DNA from 4 places in the Geodermatophilus sp. SYSU D00705 genome. Region 3 is predicted to be linked to each of the others. Evidence: riboswitches for the same ligand, from Rfam matches in the RefSeq annotation. Region 3 holds a riboswitch; each other region holds the start of a gene.
The links. A riboswitch is a leader RNA that binds a small molecule or an ion and turns the genes downstream of it on or off. The one in region 3 is predicted to bind S-adenosylmethionine.
Positions count from the first base shown of each region.

Region 1: another riboswitch for S-adenosylmethionine. It lies ahead of ACI78Q_RS11345 (aminotransferase class V-fold PLP-dependent enzyme); the one in region 3 lies ahead of ACI78Q_RS04075 (bifunctional o-acetylhomoserine/o-acetylserine sulfhydrylase).
Region 2: another riboswitch for S-adenosylmethionine. It lies ahead of thrC (threonine synthase); the one in region 3 lies ahead of ACI78Q_RS04075 (bifunctional o-acetylhomoserine/o-acetylserine sulfhydrylase).
Region 4: another riboswitch for S-adenosylmethionine. It lies ahead of ACI78Q_RS11285 (GNAT family N-acetyltransferase); the one in region 3 lies ahead of ACI78Q_RS04075 (bifunctional o-acetylhomoserine/o-acetylserine sulfhydrylase).

Region 1 is NZ_JBJGYT010000011.1:101,206-106,056, reverse strand. It holds gene ACI78Q_RS11365 (class III extradiol dioxygenase subunit beta) at 1-377, shown strand, start outside; gene ACI78Q_RS11360 (cysteine dioxygenase) at 453-986, opposite strand; gene ACI78Q_RS11355 (NADPH-dependent FMN reductase) at 1,118-1,618, opposite strand; gene ACI78Q_RS11350 (LLM class flavin-dependent oxidoreductase) at 1,615-2,715, opposite strand; SAM riboswitch class IV at 2,944-3,059, shown strand; gene ACI78Q_RS11345 (aminotransferase class V-fold PLP-dependent enzyme) at 3,093-4,469, shown strand; gene ACI78Q_RS11340 (hypothetical protein) at 4,475-4,851, opposite strand, start outside.
Region 2 is NZ_JBJGYT010000010.1:13,558-18,408, forward strand. It holds gene ACI78Q_RS10180 (ABC transporter permease) at 1-436, shown strand, start outside; gene ACI78Q_RS10185 (HAD family hydrolase) at 479-1,300, opposite strand; SAM riboswitch class I at 1,361-1,489, shown strand; gene thrC (threonine synthase) at 1,502-2,803, shown strand; gene ACI78Q_RS10195 (cold-shock protein) at 3,006-3,206, shown strand; gene groL (chaperonin GroEL) at 3,492-4,851, shown strand, end outside.
Region 3 is NZ_JBJGYT010000003.1:235,068-239,918, reverse strand. It holds gene ACI78Q_RS04085 (amino acid ABC transporter ATP-binding protein) at 1-596, shown strand, start outside; gene ACI78Q_RS04080 (zinc-binding dehydrogenase) at 676-1,722, opposite strand; SAM riboswitch class IV at 1,836-1,951, shown strand; gene ACI78Q_RS04075 (bifunctional o-acetylhomoserine/o-acetylserine sulfhydrylase) at 1,995-3,287, shown strand; gene metX (homoserine O-acetyltransferase MetX) at 3,287-4,417, shown strand; gene ACI78Q_RS04065 (gamma carbonic anhydrase family protein) at 4,430-4,851, opposite strand, start outside.
Region 4 is NZ_JBJGYT010000011.1:88,827-93,677, reverse strand. It holds gene ACI78Q_RS11305 (ABC transporter substrate-binding protein) at 1-24, opposite strand, end outside; gene ACI78Q_RS11300 (ABC transporter substrate-binding protein) at 45-1,022, opposite strand; gene ACI78Q_RS11295 (amino acid ABC transporter ATP-binding protein) at 1,145-1,936, opposite strand; gene ACI78Q_RS11290 (amino acid ABC transporter permease) at 1,933-2,910, opposite strand; gene ACI78Q_RS11285 (GNAT family N-acetyltransferase) at 2,907-3,440, opposite strand; SAM riboswitch class IV at 3,752-3,864, opposite strand; gene ACI78Q_RS11280 (FAD/NAD(P)-binding protein) at 4,081-4,851, shown strand, end outside.

The sequences.
Region 1 (4,851 bases), on a different contig from region 3:
CGGCCCGCTGCTACGCCCTCGGGCAGGCCCTGGGCCGGGCGATCCGCAGCTACCCGAAGGACGTCAAGGTCGCCGTGCTGGGCACCGGCGGGATGTCCCACCAGCTGGCCGGGTCGCGGGCGGGCTTCATCAACCCCGACTTCGACCACATGTTCCTCGAGGCCATCGAGAAGGACCCGGCCAAGCTGACGACGCTGTCCCGCCAGGACTACATCCGCGAGGCCGGCTCCGAGGGCATCGAGATGATCATGTGGCTGATCATGCGCGGGGCGATGAACGAGCAGGTGACGAAGGTGCACTCGCACTACTTCGTGCCGGCGTCCAACACCGCCGCGGCGATCGCGCTGTTCGACAACCGGGTGCCCCAGCCGGCCTGAACCGGCACCCGTGGACCGACGGGCCGTACCGCTCCTCCGTCGAGCGGTACGGCCCGTCGGCGTCCCAGGGGCCGGTCACCAGTCGACGCCGGCCCGTTCGGTGCCGGTGCGGAGCAGGCCGCCCCGGTCCACCCGGTAGGTGTTCATGACGGTCAGCCGCGGGCTGTAGACGTGCACGCTCAGCGCGGGCTCGGCACCGGTGTTGGTCACCCGGTGCACGTGGTGGGCGCCGAACGGGCGCACCCGGCCGGCCGAGAGCCGGGTGGCGTCCGGGAGCGCGCCCACCTCCTCGTCCAGCGTGCCGCGGACGACGGCGAACGCGCCGGCCGAGCCGCCGTGGTCGTGCAGGCCGGTGCCCTGGCCGGGCAGCCAGGAGAGCAGCCAGACCTGCGCGGCGGCCAGTGCGGGGTGCAGCGAGGGGTCGAGGGCGTCGGCGGCCAGCGCCGGGTCGAGCAGGTGGGTCCACCGGCTCTCGGCGCGGTACTCCACCAGCGCCGACCAGCGGTGCTCGGCGGCGGCGAGGGCCGCGGCCAGCGCGGCGGCCCCGGTGCGGCGGCGGGTGGGGTCGGCGTCCGGACGGCGGGCAGGGGACAGCAGGGATCGGGTCACGAGGGTCCTTCGGAGAGTGCTGGGGGTGGGCGCGGGGATCAGCGGCGGCGACATCGCGCGCTGGACACGCGCAGCAGGTCCACGGCGACGCGGCGGGTGAGCCTCACCGCGCGCCCCGCGACAGGTCCACGTCAGCCGCGCCGCGCGGTCCGGGCGGCGTCGACCTGCGGGCGCGCCGCGGCCAGCCAGGCGTCCAGCGGTGCGGGGTCGTCCCAGGTCTTCTCCAGCAGGTACAGCCCGCGGGTCGGCGTGGTGGCGCCGAGCTCGACGAGGACCGGCTTGAGCAGCAGCTCGGGTGCCAGCGCGTGGGTGGGCCCGCCGCCCAGCATCAGCGGGACGGCGACGACGCCCGCGAGGTCGCCGGTGCCGATCTGGTCGAGGAACAGCTTGAGCAGGCCGGTGTAGGTGGCCTTGTAGGTGGGGCTGGCGACGACGGCGACCTCGGCCTCGCGCACCGCGGCGACCGCCTCGGCCACGGCCGGGTCGCCCCAGGCGAGCAGCCCGGCACCCAGGTCGACGACGTCGACGACGAGGTCCGGCGGGGCGTCGGTCAGCCGCTCGACGACCAGCTCGGCGGCGGAGCGGGTGCGGGAGCGGGGCTTGGGGTTGCCGACGACGGCGACGGTGGTCATGCCGCGGCCGCGTCGCGCTTCGCGACCTCCTCGCGGACCAGCGGGAGCACGTACCGGCCGACGTCGATGGCGTCGCCGAGCAGGTCGTAGCCGCGCATCGAGATGATGTCGACGCCGAGGCCGACGTAGTCCAGCAGCGCCTGGGCCACCGTCTCGGGGGTGCCGACCAGCGCGTTGGAGTTGCCCGCACCGCCGGTTGCCCGCGCGGTCGGCGTCCACAGTGCGCGGTCGAACCGCTCACCGCGGGCGGCGATCTCCAGCAGCCGCTGCGAGCCGGTGTTCTCGGGGCCGGTCAGCGGGTGCCGGCGCGAGATCGGCTGCCGCCCACCGGCGGTGCGGGCGGTGATCCGGTCGACGGTGCGGTACGCCTTCTCCCAGGCCAGCTCCTCGGTGGGGGCGATGATCGGCCGGAAGGCCACCTGGATCCGCGGCATCGTCGTCCGCCCCGCCGCACGGGCCGCCGCGTGCACGCGCTCGATCTGCGCCGCGGTCTCGGCCAGGGGCTCGCCCCACAGCGCGAAGACGTCGGCCTCGGCGCCGCCGGCGGCGTAGGCGGCCTCCGACGAGCCACCGAAGGAGACGTCGGGGCGCGGCTGCTGCACGGGGAAGGTGTCGCTCACGAAGTCGGCGAACCGGTAGTGCTCGCCGTCCCAGTCGAACGGCTCGCGGGAGGTCCAGGCCTTCTTGACGATCTGGATGTACTCGCGGGTGCGGCCGTAGCGCTGGTCCTTGGTCAGGTAGTCGCCCTCGCGCTGCTGCTCGGCGTCGGTGCCGCCGGTGATGAAGTGCACGGTCAGCCGGCCGTCGCCGATCTGGTCGAGCGTGGCGAAGGTCTTGGCGGCGAAGGTCGGGTAGCTGACGTTGGGCCGGTGGGCGAGCAGCACCTGCAGGCGCTCGGTGTGCGAGAGCAGGTACGCGGCGGCGGCCGAGGGCTCGGGGGCGCCGGAGCCGTAGGCGAACAGCACGCGGTCCCACCCCCAGTCCTCGTGGGCGCGGCCCAGGCGCAGCGTGAACTCCTTGTCGAAGCTCGCGCCGGAGCGGGGGGTGGTCTCGGAACCGTCGTTGGTGGCGGCGATGCCCAGGAACTCGATCGGCATGGTGGTCCTCACGTGGCGGGGCGGCCGCGCGCTGGACGCGGCCGGGGGAGGGATCGGGAGGGCGCCGTCAGGGACAGGTGGCCGACCAGACCCGCCCGAGGTCGACGTGGACCCGCCGGACCAGCCGCGGGGCGGCTGCGGGGGCGGTCGACAGGCTGGGCACGGGGATATCTCTACCATCTCGATCGGGTTTGACGGGAAAGCGGGTGCCGTGTCACGCTCCCGGCAGGTCAAGAGTGCCAGCGACAAGCCCCGGCTCGCTGGCCGGCAACCCTTCCTCCGCGATGGGGTGCCCCGGGTGACGACCTGGCGGGTGTGCCGACCGGCGCCCGCAAGCGCGGACCCCGTACCCGGGTCCCCGAACCGAGGAGCCCTGCGTGACCGGCGCCGTCCTGTCCCGTCCCGTCCTCCCCGCCGCCCCGGAGCGGCCGCTGCTGCCGGTCGTCGGCGCCGACACCGAGGTGCCGCTGGTGCCCACCGGGCGGGCCCCGTACGCCGATCTGGACACCGCGGCGAGCACCCCCGCGCTGGTCGCGGTCGCCGACCGGGTGGCCGAGACGTTGCCGCTGTACGCCAGCGTGCACCGCGGCGCGGGCTACCTCTCGCAGGTCTCGACAGCCCTGTACGAGTCCGCGCGTGACACCGTCGCCCGCTTCGTCGGCGCGCGGCCGGACGACGTCTGCGTGCTCACCCGCAACACCACCGACGCGCTCAACCTGCTGGCCGCCTCGGTCCCGGCGGGGGAGCGGGTGCTGGTGCTCGACTGCGAGCACCACGCCGACCTCCTGCCCTGGCAGCGCCGGGGGAACACCACCGTGCTCCCCACCCGGTCCACGGTCACCGCGACGCTGCGGGAGCTGGCCGCCGAGCTCGCCGCGCAGCGCCACGCCCTCGTGGCGGTCACCGGGGCGTCCAACGTCACCGGCGAGGCGCTGCCGCTGGCGGACGTCGTCGAGCTGGCGCACGCCGCCGGTGCGCGCGTGGTCGTGGACGGCGCCCAGCTGGTGCCGCACCGCCGGTTCTCCCTCGCCGCGTCCGGCGCGGACTACGTCGCACTGTCGGGACACAAGCTCTACGCGCCCTACGGCACCGGGGCGCTGGTCGGCCGGCGGGACTGGCTGGACACCGCCCCCGCCCACCTGGCCGGTGGCGGTGCGGTGCACGAGGTCACCGTCGAGGCGACGCGGTGGGCCGCGGCGCCGCACCGGCACGAGGGCGGGTCGCCCAACGTGCTCGGCGCGGTCGCGCTGGCCGCGGCCTGCGACGCGCTGACGGAGCTGCCCGAGGGTGCCGTGGAGGAGCACGAGCTGGCGCTGCGGGCCCGGCTGGAGGCCGGCCTCGACGCGCTCCCCGGCGTGCGGCGGCTGCGCATCTGGCCGGACTCGGCGACGCCCACCGGGGTCGTGTCGTTCACCGTCGAGGGCGCCGACCCGGGCCTGGTCGCCGCCGTCCTCTCGGCCGAGCACGGCGTCGGCGTCCGGGACGGCCGGTTCTGCGCCCACCCGCTGCTCCAGCGGCTCGGCGTGCCCGAGGGTGCCCTGCGCGCCAGCGTCGGCGTCGCCACCACGGCGGCCGACGTCGACCGGCTGCTCGCCGGCCTCGCCGCCTTCCTGGGCCGCGGGCCGGCGGTGCGCTACGCGGTACGCGAGGGCCGGTGGCAGCCGGCCGAGGACCCGCGGCCCCTGGCCGGGCTGGCCGGCGCCGACCTGCGCGCCGTCGCCCGGGGCGCAGGCTGCGGCGGGGCGGCGCGGTGACCGGCTCAGCCGGGCAGGACGACGGTGCGCAGCTCGTGGGCGCCGTCGGCGCGGTTGGCCTCGTAGAACCAGCGGGCGCCGCCGCCGGGCAGGGCCACCGCGTCGGCGTAGCGCAGGCCGCCCGGGGCGTGCGGGCTCTGCAGCAGCGGCCCGCCGGGGGCGGCGCGGAACCGCCCGTCGCCGTCGGCGTGCGCGAGGCCGGTGCGCTCCTCCCAGTTCTCCGCCGCGGTGGCGCGGCCGTCGTACAGCGCCCAGCTGCGGTCGCCGTCCAGCACGACGGCGGCGAACCGCACCCCGCGGGCGTCCCAGCTGCCCGGCGTGCCGGCCAGGGCGGTGCCCTGCCAGCTCCAGTCGACGCCGTCGTCGCTGGTGGCGTGCTCGG
Region 2 (4,851 bases), on a different contig from region 3:
GACCCTCGTCCTGGTCGGGCTGGTCGCCGGCGGCATCGCGTTCGGGTTCGAGGCCATCCAGACCCCGGTCGGGGTGACCCTGCCGCAGGGGGAGGGGCTGCTGCGGCTGGCCGGCATGGTCGGGTACCTCGCCGTCCACCTGCTGGTCGTGGGCACCCTGGCGTTCTGGTTCTCCACGATCACCGACGCCCCGCTGGCCGCCGTCGGGGGCGCGGTGTTCACGATGTTCGTCTTCGCGATCCTCGACCAGGTGGAGCAGCTGGGCTCGATCCGGGACTGGTTCCCCACGGCGGAGGAGTTCGCCTGGACCGACCTGCTGCAGACCCCGGTCGACTCCGGGGACCTCTTCCGCGGCGTCGTCCAGTCGCTGGTCTACGCGGCGGTCTTCACGGCGCTGGCCTTCCGCCACTTCGCCCGCCGCGACGTCACCTCTTGAGCGGAGGCTGGGAGCGCAGGAAACCTGCGCTCCCAGCCTCCGCTAGAGGCTCGCGCGGACGGCCTGGGCCCAGCCCTCGCCCATCGGCGCGTCGGTGACGGTCACGTTGGGGACGGCGGCCAGCAGGTCGGCCATCCCGTCGACCGTGGCCCCGTTCGCGGTGATCCACAACCGCTCCACCGCCGGCGCCATCTCCAGGTCGCTCACGCTGTCGCCGATCGCCACCGCGTCGGCGGGGGTGAGGCCGCGGCGCTCGAGGTCCCAGGCGATCGCCGCGCCCTTGGAGATGCCGCGCGGCATCAGGTGGTAGACCCGCGGCGGCAGCGCCTCGGGCGCCAGGGTCATGCGGCCCGTCGCCGGGATCGAGCCGTTGTCCTTCAGCGTCAGCCAACCGGCTCCCATCGCGGCCAGCTCGGCGTCCACCGCCAGCGGGTCGACCCGGCCCCGCAGCAGCGCGTCGGTGCGGTGGGTGGTGTGCCAGGGCGCGTGCCACTCCAGCCGGCCGGCGTGGCGGGCCAGCAGCGTGTCGACCACGCCCAGCCGCTCCATCACGTCCATCGGGGCCTGGTCGGCGTACTCCGCGGGCAGGTCGCCGGTGAGGTGGTGCACGCTGCGCCCGGCGTCCCAGCTGACCACCGAGCCGAGCTCGGCGATCGCGCCGTCCGCGGCGAAGATCCGCGCCGCCTCCACGACCTGCTCGTAGGTCCGCCCGCTCACCAGCACCAACTCCACCCCGGCGCGGTGCAGGTCGAGCAGCGCGGTGGCCGGCGAGGCGGTGAGGTCGCGGCTCGCGGTGTGCCAGAAGGAGCCCCGCGGGCCGACCATCGTGCCGTCGAGGTCGGTGTAGACGACGCGCGTGCTCACCGGCCCATCCTGGCCCGGCCCCCTGGGGCGCCGCCCACGTGGGTAGAGTCGACGGCGTTCCACTCATCCAGAGGGGCAGAGGGACACGGCCCGACGAAGCCCCGGCAACCGCCGCCTGTGCGCTCGCACAGCGGAAGGTGCCAATTCCGTCCCACCCGGCTCGACGGCCCGGGGTGGGGAAGATGAGGAGGTAGTCGTCGCATGACCCTGACCGCTCCCGGTTCCGTCCAGGCCGACTCGTCCGGCGGTGGCCCGATCCCGCAGAACCCCGCCCGCGGGCTGGTGTGTCGCAACTGCGGCGCCACCTTCGGCCTGATCGCCGAGCACGCCTGCGCCGAGTGCTTCGGCCCGCTCGAGGTCGACTACGACCCGGCGGTGATGCGGGCGGTCACCCGGGAGCAGATCGAGGCCGGCCCGCAGAACATCTGGCGCTACGTCGCCCTGCTGCCGGTGGGCCACGACCCGGCCTCGCGCGTCTCGCTGGACCCGGGCCTGACCCCGCTGGTGCGCGCCGACCGGCTCGCCGCCGAGCTCGGCCTCACCGGCGGGCTCTGGGTGAAGGACGACTCCGCCAACCCCACTCACTCGTTCAAGGACCGCGTGGTCAGCCTCGCCGCCACCGCCGCCAAGAAGCTGGGCTACACCAAGATCGCCGCTGCCTCCACGGGCAACCTGGCCAACTCGGTCGCCGCGCACGCCGCCCGCGTGGGGCTGCCCTCGTTCGTCTTCATCCCCGCCGACCTGGAGCCGGGCAAGGTGGTGCAGTCCGCCGTCTACGGCCAGACGCTGGTCGCCGTCGAGGGCTCCTACGACGACGTCAACCGGCTGACCAGCGAGCTCGCCGAGACCGACGAGTTCGAGGACACCGCGTTCGTCAACCAGAACGTCCGGCCCTACTACGCCGAGGGCTCCAAGACGATGGGGTACGAGATCGCCGAGCAGCTCGGCTGGCGGATCCCGGCCCAGGTGGTCATCCCCATGGCGTCCGGGTCGCTGCTGACCAAGGTGGACAAGGCCTTCCGCGAGCTCACCGCCGCCGGCATCGTCGAGGCCTCCGAGTGGACGATCTTCGGCGCCCAGTCGGCCGGCTGCGACCCGATCGCCACCGCCTTCGACAACGGGTGGGACGTCGTCAAGCCGGTGAAGCCGACCGGCATCGCGAAGTCGCTGAACATCGGCAACCCCGCCGACGGCCCCTACGCCCTCGACGCCATCCGCCGCACCGGCGGATCGGTGGGCCGGGTCGGTGACGAGCAGATCGTCCAGGGCATCCGCGACCTGGCCCGCACCACCGGCGTCTTCGCCGAGACCGCCGGCGGGGTCACCGTCGCGGTGCTGCGCCAGCTGGTCGAGGACGGCCGGCTGGACCCGGCCAAGGAGACCGTCGTCCTCAACACCGGCGAGGGCCTCAAGACCCTCGACCCGCTCGAGCCGGTGGTGGGGCCGACGCACGTCGTCGAGCCCTCGCTGAAGTCGGTGCGGGCCGCGGGCCTCATCGGCTGACCGCGTAGGGTCGGCACCGTCCGGGTCGGTGGGTGTCCCCCGATCCGGGGTGACGCGTGCGTGAGTTTGCTCTCACCACGCGTTTCGTGCTGTACGTTCTCCCGCGGTTTCAGTTCCACGTTCGTGTTCGGCGGGCGGAAGAGCTAGACCCGGCCTCCTGGTTCGCGGGGGTCGTCCGCACGCACGAAACGTGGGAGCACACGTGGCACAGGGCACCGTGAAGTGGTTCAACGCCGAGAAGGGCTTCGGCTTCATCGCCGTCGACGGCGGCCAGGACGTCTTCGTCCACTACTCGGCCATCCAGATGGACGGGTACAAGAGCCTCGACGAGGGCCAGCGGGTCACCTTCGAGGTCGTCCAGGGCGAGAAGGGTCCGCAGGCCGACGCCGTCCGCGTCGCCTGAGAACCACCGCGAGACACACGGAGGCCCGGTCACCCTGCGGGGGGACCGGGCCTCCGTCGTCCTCCCGGATCCGCGGGAACAGCGGCCTCCTCCCCACCCGTTCTTGCACTCGGCAGGGGCGAGTGCCAGACTCTCGATTGGCACTCGACAGTGCCGAGTGCCAATCAGGTCGGATGCGGTGAGGCGCTGGTGCGCGGGCCGACGGAGTGCCCGCACCACCGGTGTCGTCCGTCGCGGGCGCCGAACCCGGCCGTGCAGCGATCCATGCATGGAGGACATCACCACATGGCCAAGATGATCGCCTTCGAGGAAGAGGCTCGCCGCGGCCTCGAGCGGGGCATGAACACCCTCGCCGACGCCGTCAAGGTGACCCTCGGCCCCAAGGGCCGCAACGTCGTCCTCGAGAAGAAGTGGGGTGCCCCCACCATCACCAACGATGGTGTGAGCATCGCCAAGGAGATCGAGCTCGAGGACCCGTGGGAGAAGATCGGCGCCGAGCTGGTCAAGGAGGTCGCCAAGAAGACCGACGACGTCGCCGGTGACGGCACCACCACCGCCACCGTGCTGGCCCAGGCGCTCGTCCGCGAGGGTCTGCGCAACGTCGCCGCCGGCGCCAACCCGATGGCCCTGAAGAAGGGCATCGAGAAGGCCGTCGAGTCGGTCACCGAGTACCTCCTCTCGACCGCCAAGGACGTCGAGACCAAGGAGCAGATCGCCGCCACCGCGTCGATCTCCGCCGCTGACCCGGCCATCGGCGAGCTCATCGCCGAGGCGATGGACAAGGTCGGCAAGGAAGGCGTCATCACCGTCGAGGAGAGCAACACCTTCGGGCTCGAGCTCGAGCTCACCGAGGGCATGCGCTTCGACAAGGGCTACATCTCGCCCTACTTCGTCACCGACGCCGAGCGCATGGAGGCCGTCCTCGACGACCCGTACGTGCTCGTCGTCAACAGCAAGATCAGCTCGGTGAAGGACCTGCTCCCGCTGCTGGAGAAGGTCATGCAGTCGGGCAAGCCGCTGGCGATCATCGCCGAGGACGTCGAGGGCGAGGCCCTGGCGACCCTGGTGGTCAACAAGATCCGCGGCACCTTCAAGTCCCTCGCGGTGAAGGCCCCCGGCTTCGGTGACCGCCGCAAGGCCATGCTGACCGACATCGCCATCCTCACCGGTGGCCAGGTCATCAGCGAGGAGGTCGGCCTCAAGCTGGAGTCCGCCGGCACCGAGCTGCTGGGCCGCGCCCGCAAGGTCGTCGTCACCAAGGACGAGACGACGATCGTCGAGGGCGCCGGCGACAGCGACCAGATCGCCGGCCGGGTCAACCAGATCCGCGCCGAGATCGAGAAGTCGGACTCCGACTACGACCGCGAGAAGCTGCAGGAGCGCCTGGCCAAGCTGGCCGGTGGCGTCGCCGTCATCAAGGCCGGTGCCGCGACCGAGGTCGAGCTCAAGGAGCGCAAGCACCGCATCGAGGACGCGGTGCGCAACGCCAAGGCCGCCGTCGAGGAGGGCATCGTCGCCGGTGGTGGCGTCGCCCTGGCGCAGGCCACCGCCGTCGCGTTCGACAAGCTCGAGCTCGAGGGTGACGAGGCCACCGGTGCCAACATCGTGCGCGTCGCGCTCGAGGCGCCGCTGAAGCAGATCGCCG
Region 3 (4,851 bases):
TCGACGCCGGGCGGCTGTGGGTCGACGGCTCCCTCGTCGGCTACCGCGAGAGGGGCGGCAAGCTGCACGAGCTGCGCGACCGCGAGGTCGCCGCGCAGCGCCGCGACATCGGCATGGTGTTCCAGCGGTTCAACCTGTTCCCGCACAAGACGGCGCTGGAGAACGTGATCGAGGCGCCGACGCAGGTGAAGGGCGTGCGCAAGGAGGCCGCCCGGGCCCGCGGCATCGAGCTGCTCGAGCGGGTGGGCCTCGGCGAGCGGGTGCACAACTACCCGAACCAGCTCTCCGGCGGCCAGCAGCAGCGGGTGGCGATCGCCCGGGCGCTGGCGATGGAGCCCAAGCTGATGCTCTTCGACGAGCCGACCTCGGCGCTGGACCCGGAGCTGGTCGGCGAGGTCCTCGACGTCATGCGCGGCCTGGCCGAGTCGGGCATGACGATGGTCGTCGTCACCCACGAGATGGGCTTCGCCCGCGAGGTCGGCGACACCCTGGTCTTCATGGACGACGGCGTCGTCCTGGAGGCCGGGGACCCGAAGCAGGTGCTCACCGACCCGCAGCACCCCCGCTGCCGGGCGTTCCTCTCCAAGGTCCTCTAGGGGCGGGTCCTCCCGGCGCGGTCGGCCAGAGTGGCCACTTCGGCCGTTCCACGTGCGGCCGAAGTGGCCACTCTGGCCGTCAGAAGCGGGTCGCCACCGCGATGCCCGGCGCCCGGCCGACGTCGGCCAGCGCCGCGGCGGCGTCGTCCAGGGCCAGGTGGCGGGTGACCAGGCGCTGCGGGGCCAGCCGGCCGGCGGCGATGAGTCCGAGCAGCTCCGGATAGGCGTGCGCGGCCATGCCGTGGCTGCCCAGCACCTGCAGCTCGCGAGCGATGACCAGCTCCATGGGCACGGCCGGGCGGCCCTGCGCGGGAGGCAGCAACCCGACCTGCACGTGCCGTCCGCGCGGGCGCAGGCAGCGGACCGAGTTCTCGCAGGTGGCCGCCGCTCCCAGGGCGTCCAGCGACACGTGCGCGCCACCCCCGGTCAGCTCGGCGACCGTGGCCGCGACGTCCTCCGCCACCCCACCCGTCCCGCCGCCGTCCACCGTGTGCTCGGCACCCAGCGCGCGGGCGAGGTCCAGCGCCGCCGGGGAGACGTCGACGGCGACGACCCGGGCGCCGGCGGCCACCGCCACCTGCACCGCCGAGAGCCCGACGCCGCCGCAGCCGTGCACGGCGACCCACTCCCCGGCCCGCACCGCGGCGACCTGCACGACCGCGCGGAAGGCGGTGGCGTACCGGCAGCCCAGGCTCGCCGCGGTCACGTCGTCGAGCCCGTCGGGCAGCCCGACCAGGTTGACGTCGGCGGCGTCGAGGGCGACGTGCTCCGCCAGCGACCCCCAGTGGGTGAAGCCGGGCTGCGTCTGGTGCGGGCAGACCTGGTGCTCCCCCGCGGCGCACTGCGGGCAGCGGCCGCAGGCGTTGACGAACGGCACGGTCACCCGGTCCCCGGCCCGCCACCGGCGCACGCCCGGCCCGACGGCCGCGACGGTGCCGGCCAGCTCGTGGCCGGGCACGTGCGGCAGGACGACGTCGGGGTCGTGGCCCTGCCAGGCGTGCCAGTCGCTGCGGCAGATGCCGCTCGCCCCCACCCGGACGACGACGCCGCCGGGCGCCGGGTCGGGCACGGGCACCTCCTGCACGGTCAGCGGGCCGCCGAAGGACTCGAACACCAGTGCGCGCACGCGGGCAGCCTGCCGCACCGCCGAGCACCCAGCAGGGCCGCCCACCCGCTGACCTGCGGGAACCCGAGGCCGGTGTTCCCCGCAGGGCGGTGGGCTGCCTAGGATCGCGACTGGCTCACGAGAGGCAGTGGAAAGCACCTGGCTGGCTGCCCGGCAACCTCGACTCCGTCCGAGGTGCTCCAGGGGAAGAGCCGGCCCGACGGCGCCCGCCGCCGGGCAAGGACGGAGGTCCCCGTGCGCCGCGGGGTCTCCCGACGAGAGGAGACCGGCGCATGACCGACCCGCAGAGCTGGAGCTTCGAGACCCGGCAGATCCACGCCGGCACCAGCCCCGACCCGACGACCGGGGCCCGCGCGCTGCCGATCTACGCCACCACGAGCTACCAGTTCCGCGACGCCCAGCACGCCGCCGACCTGTTCGCGCTGGCCGAGATGGGCAACATCTACACGCGGATCATGAACCCGACGCAGGACGCGCTCGAGCAGCGCGTGGCATCGCTGGAGGGCGGCGTCGCGGCGCTCGCGGTCTCCAGCGGGCAGGCGGCGGAGACCCTCGCGATCCTCAACATCGCCGAGGCCGGCAGCCACGTCGTCGCCTCCGCCTCCCTGTACGGCGGCACCTACAACCTGCTGCACCACTCGCTGCCGAAGCTGGGCATCACCGTTTCCTTCGTCGAGGACCCCGACGACCCCGAGAACTGGCAGTCGCTGGTGCGGGAGAACACCAAGGCGTTCTACGCCGAGACCATCGGCAACCCGAAGGGCGACGTCCTCGACATCAGCGCGGTGGCGGAGATGGCGCACCGCAACGGCGTCCCGCTGATCGTCGACAACACCATCGCCACGCCGTACCTCATCCGCCCCATCGAGTTCGGCGCGGACGTCGTCGTCCACTCGGCGACGAAGTACCTCGGCGGGCACGGCACGGCGATCGCCGGCCTGATCGTCGACGCGGGCACCTTCGACTGGACCGGCGGGAAGTTCCCCGGCTTCACCGAGCCCGACCCGACCTACCACGGCGTGGTCTACGCCGACCTCGGTGCGCCGGCCTACGCGCTCAAGGCCCGGGTGCAGCTGCTGCGCGACCTCGGCCCGGCGATCTCGCCGTTCAACGCCTTCCTGGTGGTGCAGGGCATCGAGACGCTGTCGCTGCGCATGGAGCGGCACGTGGCCAACACCCAGCGGGTCGCGGAGTTCCTCGAGGCCCACGACGCCGTCGACCGGGTCAACTACCCGGGCCTGGCCTCCTCGCCGTGGCACGCGGCCCAGCAGAAGTACGCGCCGCGCGGCGCGGGCGCCGTCCTGACCTTCGAGCTGCACGGCGGCGTCGAGGCCGGCAAGCGGTTCGTCGACGCGCTGGAGCTGCACAGTCACGTGGCCAACATCGGCGACGTGCGCAGCCTGGTCATCCACCCGGCGTCGACGACGCACTCGCAGCTGACCCCGGAGGAGCAGCTGACCACCGGCGTCACCCCGGGCCTGGTGCGGCTGGCCGTCGGCCTCGAGGGCATCGACGACATCCTGGCCGACCTGGAGGCCGGCTTCCGCGCCGCGAAGGAGGCCTGATGGACGGCGGGGCCCCGGTCGGGCAGGTCGCTGCCCCCTGGGCCCCGCCGCACCCCGGTGGCTGGCGGGACGGCGACCCGGCCGGGGACCGGCGCTTCCTCGACCTGCCGGGGCCGTTCGCCCTGGAGCGCGGCGGGACCCTCCCCGCGGTGCGGGTCGCCTACGAGACGTGGGGCCGGCTGGACCCCGACGGCGGCAACGCCGTCCTCGTCGAGCACGCGCTCACCGGCGACAGCCACGTCGCCGGCCCGGCCGGGCCGGGGCACCCCACCCCGGGCTGGTGGGAGGGGCTGGTCGGCCCGGGCGCGCCGCTGGACACCGACCCGCTGTTCGTCGTCTGCGCCAACGTCCTCGGCGGCTGCCAGGGGACCACCGGCCCGTCGTCCACCGCACCGGACGGCGCCCCCTACGGGTCCCGCTTCCCGGCCGTCACCGTGTCCGACCAGGTGCGGGTGGAGGCGGCGGTCGCCGACGCCCTCGGCATCGGCCGGTGGACGGCGGTGCTCGGCGGCTCGATGGGCGGCATGCGGGCGCTGGAGTGGGCGGTCGCCCTGCCCGAGCGGGTCGGGGCGCTGCTGTTCCTGGCCTCCGGGGCCGTGGCGACCGCCGACCAGCTCGGCACCCAGACCACCCAGCAGGCGGCGATCCTCAGCGACCCCGCGTGGGCCGGCGGCGACTACCTCCCCGGCCCCGGCCCGGTCGCCGGCCTCGGCGTCGCCCGGCGGATCGCGCACCTGACCTACCGCAGCGCGCTGGAGCTCGACGCACGCTTCGGCACCACCGTCCAGGACGACGGCCGCTACGCCGTCGCCTCCTACCTCGACCACCACGCCGACAAGCTGGCCCGCCGCTTCGACGCCGGCAGCTACGTGGTGCTCACCGAGAGCATGAACCGGTGGGACGTCGGCCGCGGCCGGGGCGGGGTCGAGGCGGCCCTGTCGCGGGTCACCGCGCGCGCGGTGGTGGCCGGCGTCGACACCGACCGGCTCTACCCGCTCGCGCTGCAGCAGCAGGTGGCCGACGGCCTCGGCGTCCCCTTGCAGGTGATCCCGTCGCCGTACGGGCACGACGGCTTCCTCATCGAGATCGACGCCGTCGGCGCGCTGGTGCGGGAGCTGCTGGGCACCTGACGCGCCCGCCTCTCAGTCGGCGAAGTCGTCCCCCGGCACCGCGCCTGCGGGCGGCAGCGGCTGGCGGACCACCGGCCGCACCCGGCGCGCCGCAGGCAGTCTGTCGGTGTAGCTGGCGGCATTGCCGCGGATGTGGGCGAGGTCGTCGTCGGTCGCCTGGCGGATCACCTTCGCCGGGATGCCGGCGACCAACGAGCCCGCCGGCACCTCGGTGCCCTGGGTGACGACCGCACCGGCGGCGACGATCGACCCGGACCCGATGTGCGAGCCGTTCATCACCACGCTGCCCATGCCGACCAGGACGTCGTCATCGACCCGGGCGCCGTGCAGCACCACGTTGTGGCCGACGGTGACGCCGCGGCCGATCACCAGGGGGAAGCCGGGATCGGAGTGCAGCGTGCAGCCGTCCTGCACGTTCGAGCCCTCGCCGATCT
Region 4 (4,851 bases), on a different contig from region 3:
GCGACGGGTGCGGGTACGGGTCATCGGGGATCTCCTCGCGGGGTTCAGGCGCCCAGGCCGGGCGGGTTGGTCTCGGCGCGGTCGACCGCCTCGGCGCCCAGGCCCCAGCGGTCCAGGACCTCCTGGTAGCTGCCGTCCTCGATGGCGGAGTTCAGCGCGGCGGTGAACGCCTCGGCCAGGCCGTTGCCCTTGGCGGTGGCGACGGCGATGTTCGCGGTGTCGGGCCAGCCGCCGTTCACGGTGCCGGCGACCGCGACGTCGTCCGGGGAGACCGCGGCGCTGTAGGCGGCGATGGCGTTGGGGCCGACGTAGGAGTCCAGCCGGCCGGACTGCAGGGCCAGGACGGCGTCGTTGTAGGACTCGTAGTAGTCGACGGTCACCGGCTCCAGGCCGGCGTCGGTGTTCTGCTGGTCCCAGGCGAGCAGGATCTGCTCCTGGTTGGTGCCGGAGCCCACGCCGACGGTGAGCCCGGCGATGTCGGCGGCCTCGTCGATCTGCAGGTCGCTGTCGGCCTCCACCAGCCAGCCGAGCTGGTCGACGCGGTAGGAGGAGAAGTCGAACAGCTGCTTGCGCTCCTCGGTCACGGTGACGTTGGAGATGGTGGCGTCGACCTCGCCGGACCGGGTGGCCAGCGGCCAGTTGGACCAGTCGTTGACGACCAGCTCCAGCTCCAGGTCGAGCGCGTCGGCGACCAGGGTGGCGATGTCGGTCTCGCTGCCGATCACGGTCTGGTTGTCGTCGGCGAAGAAGGCCAGCGGCACCGCGCCCTGGGTCACCGAGACCCGGAGCACGCCGTCCGGGAAGGCCCCCTCGGGCAGCAGCGCGATGGCCTCCTCGTCGGGGGTGGTGTGGATGCGGTCCTGCTCCGGGCTGGTGTCGACGGTGAGGGCGGTGCGCTCGCCACCCTCGTCGGCGCGGGCCTGCTCCTCGATCTCCGCAGAGCTGCTGCACGCCCCCAGCGCCAGCAGGGACACGGCGGCCAGGACGGGGACGAGGCGGGCTCGTCGGGTACGGGGGGTCACGATGGTTCTCCTCGGGCAGGCTCGAAGGACCCCCTGCCCCCCACCGCTCGCGGGCTCGCGGCGGGCCCCTACAGGGGGCCGTGGAGGCGTGGGGCTTGGATTGGATTGCGGTTCGGGTGGGGTCAGAGGACCTTGGCGAGGAAGGCGCGGGTCCGTTCGTGCTGCGGGTCGTCGAGGACGCGCTCGGGCGGGCCGGTCTCGACGATGCGGCCGGCGTCCATGAAGACCACCTGGTCGGCGGCCTCGCGGGCGAAGCCGATCTCGTGGGTGACCACGATCATCGTCGTCCCGGTGCGGGCGAGGTCCTCGATGACGCCGAGCACCTCGCCGACCAGCTCCGGGTCCAGCGCCGACGTGGGCTCGTCGAACAGCAGGACGGCCGGCCGCATCGCCAGCGCGCGGGCGATCGCCACGCGCTGCTGCTGGCCGCCGGACAGCTGCCGGGGGTAGACGTCGGCCTTGTCGGCCAGGCCCACCCGCGCCAGCAGCTCGCGGGCCTCGGCCTCCACCTCACTCCGGCGGCGGCCCTGCGCGGACACCGGCGCCTCGACCACGTTGTCCAGCGCGGTGAGGTGCGGGAAGAGGTTGAAGCCCTGGAAGACGAAGCCGAACCGCGTGCGCTGGCGCAGCAGGTCCTTCTCCTGGAGCTCGTGCAGCCGCTCGCCGTCCCGGTGGGCCCGCCGTCGGTAGCCGACGAGCTCGCCGTCGAGGGCGACGAAGCCGCGGTCGACCTTCTCCAGGTGGTTGATGCTGCGCAGCAGCGTCGACTTGCCGGAGCCCGACGGGCCCAGCACCACGGTGACGCTGCCGGGCTCGACGACCAGGTCCACGCCGTGCAGGACCTCCAGCGTGCCGAAGGACTTGTGCACCCCGTGCACCTCGACCCGGCCGGGCCGGACGGCCGCGGCGGTCACCGGGACACCTCGCGGGTGGAGGAGACGCGGGCGAGACCGGCGGTGAGGTTGGCGCGCAGCCGCTGCAGCGGTGTCGGCGGCAGCGTGCGGACCGCGCCCCGGGCGTAGTACCGCTCGACGTGGTACTGGACGACGGTGACCACCGTGGTCAGGACGACGTACCAGACGGCGGCCACGATGAGCATCGGGAGCACCCGCTGGGTGCGGCCGTAGATCACGCTGACGGTGTAGAAGAGCTCGCCGAGCGCCAGCACGTAGACGATCGAGGTGCCCTTGAACAGGCCGATGACCTCGTTGACCGCCGTCGGCACGATCGAGCGCATGGCCTGCGGCAGCACGATGCGGGTGGTCTGCCGGCGGCGCGGGATGCCGAGGGAGGCGGCCGCCTCCAGCTGGCCCTGGTCGACCGACAGGATGCCGGCGCGGACGATCTCGGCGGAGTAGGCGGCCTGGTGCAGGCCCAGGCCGAGGACGGCGGCGCCGAACTTGTCGATCAGCGAGAGGGTCTCGACGCTGGCGAAGGACGGGCCGAACGGGATGCCGAGGTCCAGTGTCTGGTACAGGTAGGCGAGGTTGTACCAGAGCAGCAGTTGCAGGATCAGCGGCACCGAGCGGAACACCCAGGTGTAGCCCCAGCTGACCGCCTGCAGCAGCGGCGAGCGGGACAGCCGCATGAGCGCCAGCACCGTGCCGAGCGCGAAGCCCAGGACCGCGGTGATCAGCGTCAGCTGGATCGTCGTCCAGACGCCGCGGACGATCGACTCCTCGGTGACGTACGCGGCGACGACGTCCCACTCCCACCGCGGGTTGGTGACCAGCGAGTTGACCACCATCGCCAGCAGGACGGCGACGACGGCGGTGGCCACCCAGCGGCCGGGGTGCCGGGCGGGCACCACCCTGAGCTGGTCGTAGGGCGTGCCGGTCGGCGGTGGTGCGGCGGTGTCCGCGGCAGGGCGGGGGACGACGGCGGTCATTCGGGGTCTCCCAGGGGCTTGTCGAAGGCGTAGCCGAGCTCGCCGGGCGGCAGGGTGCGGAGGGTGGCCAGGTCGGTGGGGCGCGGGACGGCCGGGTCGAACAGCGGGGTCCAGCCGGCGGCCAGGTAGAGGGCCTTGGCCTCGGGCTGGCGCGGGCCGGTCGTCAGGTACATGCGGGTGTAGCCGCGGGCGGCGGCGCGCGCCTCGAGCTCGGCGAGCACCCGCCGGGCCAGGCCGCGGCGCCGGTGGGCCGCGGCGGTCCACATCCGCTTGACCTCGGCGGTGCCGGGGTCGGCGTGCCGGCGGTAGGCGCCGCCTGCGACCGCGACGCCGTCCTCGAGCACCAGGATGAGCTCGCCGTCCGGGGGGAGGAACTGCTCGGCGGGGAAGCGGGCCATCTCCGCGGCCGCGCCGCCGAAGAGGTCGCCGTAGCGGGTGTCGTACTCGACGGTGAGCTCGGCGAACAGCGGCGCGGCGAGCGGGTCGTGCGGGTGGACGCGGACCACGTGCAGGCCGGTGGAGGTGGTCACGCGGTCACCTCCGTGTCCGGCCGGAGGCGCCTGGGCAGGGGGGTGCGGGACATGCGGGGTGCTCCCAGGGGACGAGCGGGTGGGGGTGCGCGGGCACGCCGCCGGCACCGCGGGAAGGCGGTGGGCAGGAGCGGGCGGGGCCGCGGGACCGGGGAACCGGTCAGGAGGGGGAATGCGTCAGCGACAGAGCGCGCTGTCGGTACGCAGGAGGTCGACCGTCGGTCGGCCGACGAGGTCGGTCGAGAGGTCGCGCACGCTCGGCGTGCCGGCGGTGCTCACGGGGGCGTGCTCCTCGTTCAGAGCCCGGGAGGGCTGCGGACTTGCCGACGCGGGATGCGTCGGCCAGGTCGTCACCCGGGGCACCCCGTCGCAGCGGAGGGTTGCCGGCCAGCGAGCCGGGGCTTGTGTGCTGGCACTCAGGACCTGGCCGGGACGATAGGCACCGGATGTCATATCCGTCAATCCCGATCGGTTTGGTAGACATTGGTGAGACACCGCACCGGCCAGGAGGAGGAGGGGGCGTGACCCGATCGGAGCTCGCACAGCGTCGGCACGTCGACCTGCTCCGCACCAGCAGCGCCCTGTGTCCGGAGGACTGACCCGCCCGTCCCTCGTCCTCCCGGCACTGGAGCGCCCCCGCATGTCCCGCCCCGACCCCCTCCGCGCCCCGACCCTGGTCGTCGTCGGCGCCGGCCCCACCGCGATCGGCGTCCTCGAACGCCTCGTCGCCTCCGCCCCCGAGCTCTCCGCCGGCCGGCGCCTGCACGTCCACCTCGTCGACCCGTTCCCGCCCGGCGGGGGTCGCGTCTGGCGCGCCGCGCAGCCCGCCCTGCTGTGGGCGAACTCGCTCGTCGGCGACGTCACCGTCCTCCCCGACCCCTCGGTCGTGGTCGACGGCCCGGTGGAGGAGGGCGCCACGCTGTGGCAGTGGGTGTGCGACGTCGCCCGGCACCGCCCGGCCGACGACCCGGTCGGCCGCGAGGCCCGCGGGCTCACCCCGTCGTCCTTCCCCTCCCGGCCGCTGGTCAACGCCTACCTCGGCTGGGTGCTCGACACGGTGGTCGCCGCTGCCGCGCCCTGGGTCGACGTCCACCTGCACGCCACCCGTGTGCTCGACGTGGCCGACACCCCCGCGGGCACCCGGGTGCGGCTGGCCGACGGCGCCGAGCTGGCCGCCGACGCCGTCGTGCTGGCCCAGGGGCACCTCGACGCGCGGCCCACGGCGGCGGAGCGGTCGACGACGGAGCGCGCCGAGCGGCACGGCCTCACCTACGTGCCCACGGGCTACACCGCCGACCTGGACCTGTCCGCGCTGGCGCCCGGGGAGGACGTCCTGGTCCGCGGGGCGGGCCTGGCCTTCGTCGACCTCGCGGTGCTGCTCACCAGCGGCCGCGGGGGACGGTTCACCCGG